DNA from 2 places in the Arthrobacter sp. UYCu712 genome. Region 1 is predicted to be linked to the other one. Evidence: riboswitches for the same ligand, from Rfam matches in the RefSeq annotation. Region 1 holds a riboswitch; the other holds the start of a gene.
The links. A riboswitch is a leader RNA that binds a small molecule or an ion and turns the genes downstream of it on or off. The one in region 1 is predicted to bind glycine.

Region 1 (3,400 bases):
GCCGTCGATGTAGACCTGGCCGCCGGCCTCGTGGATCGCGTCGCAGACCTCGCGGACGTCGGCGTCGTACACGCCGTGCGTGGACGGGTAGGTGATCATGATGCAGGACAGTGCGTCCTTGTGGGCCTCGATCTTGGCGGCGAGGTCCCCGTGGTCGATCGTGCCGTCGGAGGCCGTGGCCACGACGACGACCTTCATGCCGGCCAGCACGGCGGAGGCGGCGTTGGTGCCGTGGGCGGAGGCCGGGATCAGGCAGACGTTGCGCTGGGCGTCCCCGCGGGAGTGATGGTAGCCGCGGATGGCCAGGAGGCCGGCGAGCTCACCCTGCGATCCGGCGTTGGGCTGGATGGAGACCTGGTCGTAGCCCGTGATCTCAGCGAGGTCAGCTTCGAGGCCGCTGATGAGTTCGCGCCAGCCCTCGGTCTGGGAGTCCGGGGCGAAGGGGTGGATGGAGGCGAACTCCGGCCAGGAGATCGCTTCCATTTCTGCGGTGGCGTTCAGCTTCATGGTGCAGGAGCCCAGCGGGATCATGGTCCGGTCCAGCGCGAGGTCCCGGTCCGAGAGCTTGCGGATGTAGCGCAGCAGCTGGGTCTCGGAGCGGTGGGTATTGAAGACCGGGTGCTGCAGGAATTCGGAGGTGCGCAGCACCCTCTCGGGCAGCTCGAAACCCTTGGCCTCCACAACTGGACCGGCACCGAAGGCGACGACGACCGCGGAGATGACCTCCGCCGTCGTCGTCTCATCGACTGACACGCCAACTGTGTCCGTATCGATGAGGCGCAGGTTGATGCCCCGGGCTTCGGCGGCGGTGATGACCTTGTGGGCTTTGCCGGGCACACGGACCGTAACGGTGTCGAAGAAGGAGTCGCTCACCAGTTCCCGGCCCGCGATCTTCAGCGTGGTGGCGAGGGTGCGGGCGTTGTTGTGGACGGTCTCGGCGATAGCCTTCAGTCCGTCGGGGCCGTGGTAGACGGCGTAGAACGAGGAGACGATGGCCAGCAGTGCCTGCGCGGTGCAGATGTTGGACGTGGCCTTCTCGCGGCGGATGTGCTGCTCGCGGGTCTGGAGGGCCAGGCGGTAGGCGGGGACGCCGGCGTTGTCCTTGGAGACGCCGACAATGCGGCCGGGGAGCGTGCGTTCCATGCCGCTCCGGACCGCCATGTACGCGGCGTGCGGGCCGCCGAAGAACAGCGGGACACCGAAGCGCTGGGCCGAGCCGACGGCGATGTCCGCGCCCTGCTCGCCCGGAGGGGTGATCAGGGTGAGCGCCAGGAGGTCGGCTGCCACTGTGACCAGTGCGCCCCGGTCCTTGGCCTCTGCGATCACGCCGGACTGGTCCCACACCCGGCCGGAAACGCCCGGCTGCTGCAGCACGACACCGCTGATGTCGCCGTCGGGCAGTCCCTTGGAGAGGTCCGCGACCTCCACCTCGAAGCCGAGGGCCTCGGCGCGGCCCAACACGATGGCGATTGTCTGCGGCAGGCAGTCGGCGTCCAGGACGGTCTTGCCGTGCTGGGCCGGCTTGTTCTTGTTGGCGCGGCGCATCAGGAGCACGGCCTCGGCGACGGCGGTGGCCTCGTCGAGGAGCGACGCGTTGGCTACCGGGAGCGCTGTGAGTTCCTGGACCATGGTCTGAAAGTTCAGCAGCGCCTCGAGCCGGCCCTGTGAGATTTCCGGCTGGTAGGGCGTGTAGGCGGTGTACCAGGCGGGGGCTTCGAGGATGTTCCGGCGGATGACGGCCGGGGTGATGGTGTCGTAGTAGCCCTGGCCGATCATCTGGACCGCGGTCTTGTTCTTCGCGGCCAGCATGCGCAGCTCGGCCAGTACCTCGACTTCGCTGAGTCCGCTGTCCAGGCTGAGCGGCTTTTCCTGGCGGATGGAATCGGGAACCGCATTGTCGACGAGGCCGTCAAGGCTGTCGTAGCCGACGGCCTTGAGCATGGTGTCGATGTCTGTTTGGCGGCGCGCGCCGATGTGGCGGTCTGCGAACGTGGACGGGGACGATTGAACCGTCATTGAGGAACTCCATAATTCAGGTGGCGCCAAAGCGTCACGATGATTCGGGTTCCTCCCCGCTCTGTATTGGACCTGAGAGTTTCCGCTTTGCCTGCTGTTAGCAGGGCGCCACTTGCACCGTCGGTGAGCCCGGTTTCCCGGACTGCTTTCCAGAGTTGCCTTGCCGCGGCGGTACGTGGGCCTGAGAGATTCCTGGGGAGGATTTGCTCCTACGGCGCCTGCTGAACGTACCGGCAGGACTCTCCCGCCGCAGATCATAAGCCGTGCCACTAAATGGGTGACACGGCTCACACTTTACCTGCTGCTTTGGCGGGATGCAACAGCGGGTCTCATAAGGCGGTAGTACCGCGGGACGATAGTTTTGGAGGATGACGGCTAGCTACAGGTATGACGTGGAGGTCCTGCACCTGCTCGTGTCGCCGGCGCACGCCTACTTCGGGCGAGCCCGGGAAGGCGCGGCCGATGTCCCTACCACCGATGCCGAGCACGTGGAGCTGGTGGCCGGCAAGGGCATCGTCGGTGATCGGTTCTTCGGCAAGGCAGCGCACATGGATGCCGCAGTGACAGTGTTCGCGATCGAGGCTCTCGAGGAGATCGCCGCGGAACTGGGCACGGTACCCCTCGACCCGCTCCTGACGCGCCGCAACGTGGTCCTCAGGGGAGCCCACCTGGCGCCGCTGCTCGGGCAAAATTTCGCACTGGAATCGCGCGGTGACCTCGTGCGGCTCAAGGCCGGGCGGCCTGCCCATCCTTGCGTCTGGATGGATGAGATGCTCGCCCCGGGTGCCCACAAAGCCATGCGCGGGCGGGGCGGCGTGCGCTGCCAGGTGCTTTCCGACGGCATCCTGCACCGCGGACCGGCAGTGCTGATCAGCCCCGTGCCGCTCGACCCCGGACGCGCAGGCGACGCGACCCTGTTGCGCCCGTCGCGGTTGCCCTAGCCTGCCGCGGCGCCTCGCTGATCAGGCGTGCTCAAAGGACGACGGCGGGAGGTCCCGCCGTCGTCAGCTACCCGCCGCTGGCTGCCTGCTCGCCGAGGTAGTCACCATGGCCGCCGGGGACCACCAGCAGTCGGGCGCCCGGGACGGCGCCTGCCATCCGCGCGGCATACTCGGCGGCGACAACGTCGCGGTCGGCGCTCACCACCAGCGTGGCGGCCGTGATGGTGCCGAGCTCTTCGTCGGGCCATCCGGGGGAAGTCCAGGATCCGCCGGCGGTCCAGCTCGAAGAGCCGCCCCAGGTGGCCGGGTTCGGGGTTGAGGCGGCGGTCGGCGTCCTTGTAGGTGTCCGGCATGTCATCGAGGGTGGCCTTCGCCATTCCGTCCCAGAACTCGGCCGGCACGGCGCCGCGGCTCGCAAAGGTGGAGGCGGCGATGAGCCGGCG
Region 2 (3,400 bases), on a different contig from region 1:
GCGTTCAGCTTCATGGTGCAGGACCCCAGCGGGATCATGGTGCGGTCCAAAGCCAGGTCGCGGTCCGAGAGCCGGCGGATGTAGCGCAGCAGCTGGGTCTCGGAACGGTGGGTGTTGAAGACCGGGTGCTGGAGGTAGTCGGAGGTCCGCTGGACGGCGTGATCCAGGCCGAAAGCGGAGCCATCGCCGGATGCTGCGTGGGTGCCGGTCGCGCCGAACGCGGCAACGACGTCGGCGACGATGGCCGCCGTCGTGGCTTCATCCGCGGAGATGCCGACGGTGTCCGCGTCGATGCCGCGCAGGTTGATGCCCTTGGCCTCGGCGGCGGCGACGATCTGTTCCGCCTTGCCGGGGACCGAAACGGTGACGGTGTCGAAGAAGCTCGTGTGCAGCACGTCCAGGCCGGCGGCCTTCAGCCAGGCGGCGATGGTCCGGGCGTGGCCGTGCGTGGTCTCGGCGATTGCTTTGAGGCCGTCCGGGCCGTGGTAGACGGCGTAGAAGGAGGCGACGATGGCCAGCAGCGCCTGCGCGGTGCAGATGTTGGACGTGGCCTTCTCGCGGCGGATGTGCTGTTCGCGGGTCTGCAGCGCCAGCCGGTAGGCCGGGACGCCGGCGTTGTCCTTGGACACGCCCACGAGGCGGCCGGGCATGGACCGCTCCAGGCCCTTCTGGACTGCCATGTAGGCGGCGTGCGGGCCGCCGAAGAACAGCGGAACACCGAAGCGCTGGGCCGAGCCGACGGCGATGTCCGCGCCCTGCTCGCCCGGGGAGGTGATCAGGGTGAGGGACAGCAGGTCCGCGGCGACGGTGACGAGGGCGCCGCGTTCCTTGGCGTCGGCGATGACGGCGGCGTGGTCGAACACGCGGCCTGAGACGCCGGGCTGCTGCAGGACGACGCCGTTGATGACGCCGTCGGGCAGTCCCTTGGAGAGGTCGGCGACCTCGACCTCGAACCCGAGCGCCTCGGCGCGGCCCTTGACGATCGCGATGGTCTGCGGGAGGCAGTCGGCGTCCAGCACGGTCTTGCCGTCGTGGGCCGTCTTGTTCTTGTTGGCGCGGCGCATCATCAGGACGGCCTCGGCGACGGCGGTGGCTTCGTCGAGCAGCGAGGCGTTGGCGATGGGGAGCCCGACGAGGTCCTGGACCATGGTCTGGAAGTTCAGCAGCGCCTCAAGCCGGCCCTGCGAGATTTCTGGCTGGTACGGCGTGTAGGCCGTGTACCAGGCCGGGGCCTCAAGGATATTGCGGCGGATGACCGCGGGGGTGAGGGTGTCGGAGTAACCCTGCCCGATCATCTGGACGGCCGTCTTGTTCTTCCCGGCAATCCTGCGCAGTTCGGCGAGGACTTCCACTTCGCTCAGGGCTGCGCCGAGCGCGAGGTCGGAGTCCTGCCGGATGTCCTTCGGGACGGCGGTGTCTACGAGCGCGTCGACGGTGTCGTAGCCGACAGCCTTCAGCATGGCGTCGACGTCGGACTGGCGGCGGGCGCCGATGTGCCGGTCAACGAAGGACGTGGAGGCTGAGGTAACAGTCACAAGGAACTCCATAACTAAGGCGGCAGGGTACGCCGCATTGATTCGGGTTCCTCCCCGCTCTGTATTGGACCTGAGAGTTTCCGCGGACCCGTGCTTTCGCATGGCTCGGCTTGCACCGTCGGTGAGCTCAGCATGTCAGATGACAGCCTGCTACTTTCCAGAGTTGCCTTGCCGCGGCGGTACATGGGCCTGAGAGATTCCTGGGGAGGGTTTGCTCCTACGGCGCCTGCTTGTACCTACTTGCAGGACTCTCCCGCCGCAGATCAATGGCATATTCAATTGCTCGTGACCGCAGTCACAGCTTCCATTGTCCTACGCCCGGCCCCGCACCGCAAACCATGACGGCGCCAGGACCCCGGCCGGACGCGAAATCGCGGGAAGGCTGCGAGGTCGCCGGAAAATTCCGGCGACCTCGCGCGTTTCCGGCGACCTCGGCGGACCGGAGTTGCCCGGTGTCCGGCTCAGCCACGCAGCCGTTCGACGGCGGCCAGCAGGCTCGCGACATCCCCGCCGACCTGCGGGAGCGGTCCGCCCGGCCCGCGGGCCAGCATCGCGTTGAAGTAGAGCCCGTCGCCCATGTAGAGGACCGCCTTGGCCATGCCCGGCCCGACGTCGGCGGCGAGCAGTTCCAGCCAGCCCGCCTGGGCGGCGGCTATCCGCTGCAGGGTTTCCTCGTGGGCCACTTCGGCCAGCCGGGTGGCTGCGACGAAGACGCGGTCCATCGGGGTGTCGGCCCAGACCGAGGATTTGATGAAGTATGCGGCAGCCCCTTCCGGAGCGGCGGCCATCCTCCCGAGGTCCTCGCCGAGGAGCCGGTCGAGCCGTTCCAGCAGCACGGAGACCATGGCTTCCTTGTTCGGGAAATGGTAGAGCAGCCCGCCTTTGGAGACTCCGGCCAGCCGGGCCACGGCGTCCACCGTTGCCGCCCGTTCACCCTCTTCGATCAGCAGGGATTCGAAGGCGTCAAGGACGGCTTCGCGGGCGACGGGTTTTCTGGGCATGGATCCCATCATGCCTGCCCTGCCCGGAATTTCTTAACTGTACCGTCTGGACGGTATAGTTATCAGTTATGAGGACTACATCGATTCCTGCAGCCACCAGCACAACGCCGGCATCCGCCCCGCGGGCGGCGTGGCGCGACTGGCTGGCACTGTCCCTGCTGATGTTCCCCGTATTGCTGGTCGCGGTGGACAACACGGCGCTCACTTTTGCGCTGCCGGCGATCGCCCGCGGCCTCGACGCCTCGGGAGTCGAGCTGCTGTGGATTGTCGATGCCTATCCCCTGGTGCTCGCCGGGCTGCTGGTGGCTATGGGCAGCCTGGGCGACAGGATCGGCCGCCGCCGGCTTCTTTTCATCGGCAGCACGGGCTTCGCGGCTGTCTCGGCCGTCACCGCCTTCGCGCCCAGCGCCGAATGGCTGATCGCCGGACGGGCCGGGCTGGGATTTTTCGGGGCCATGCTGATGCCGTCCACGCTGTCCCTGATCCGCAACATTTTCCCCGAACCGAACCGGCGGCGGCTCGCCGTGGCCATCTGGGCCGCGGGCTTCTCCGGCGGCGCCGCCCTGGGCCCGATCTTCGGCGGCTGGCTCGTGGAGCACTTCTGGTGGGGCGCCATCCTGCTGGTTGCCGTGCCGATCATCCTGCCGCTACTCGCGCTCGGTCCCGTGCTGATCCCGGAATCACGGGACCCGAATCCCGGCCGGGTGGACGTGCCCAGCATTGTCCTGTCCCTGCTGGTCATGGTCCCGGTGGTCTACGGCATCAAGGACCTGGCTACTCACGGCGTTGCCGTGGCGCCGCTGGCGGCCATCGGTTTCGGCCTGCTCATGGGCTACGTCTTCATCCGCAGGCAGCGTGCCCTGC

Region 2: linked by a shared signal. The riboswitch ahead of gcvP (aminomethyl-transferring glycine dehydrogenase) and the one ahead of gcvP (aminomethyl-transferring glycine dehydrogenase) in region 1 are both predicted to bind glycine.

What each region holds. Positions count from the first base shown of each region.
Region 1 is NZ_JBEPOZ010000024.1:4,198-7,597, forward strand. It holds gene gcvP (aminomethyl-transferring glycine dehydrogenase) at 1-2,016, opposite strand, end outside; glycine riboswitch at 2,068-2,174, opposite strand; glycine riboswitch at 2,176-2,273, opposite strand; gene ABIB51_RS18605 (MOSC domain-containing protein) at 2,385-2,957, shown strand; gene ABIB51_RS18610 (alpha/beta fold hydrolase) at 3,059-3,400, opposite strand, start outside.
Region 2 is NZ_JBEPOZ010000007.1:50,802-54,201, reverse strand. It holds gene gcvP (aminomethyl-transferring glycine dehydrogenase) at 1-1,535, opposite strand, end outside; glycine riboswitch at 1,585-1,701, opposite strand; glycine riboswitch at 1,703-1,801, opposite strand; gene ABIB51_RS09100 (TetR/AcrR family transcriptional regulator) at 1,997-2,536, opposite strand; gene ABIB51_RS09095 (MFS transporter) at 2,605-3,400, shown strand, end outside.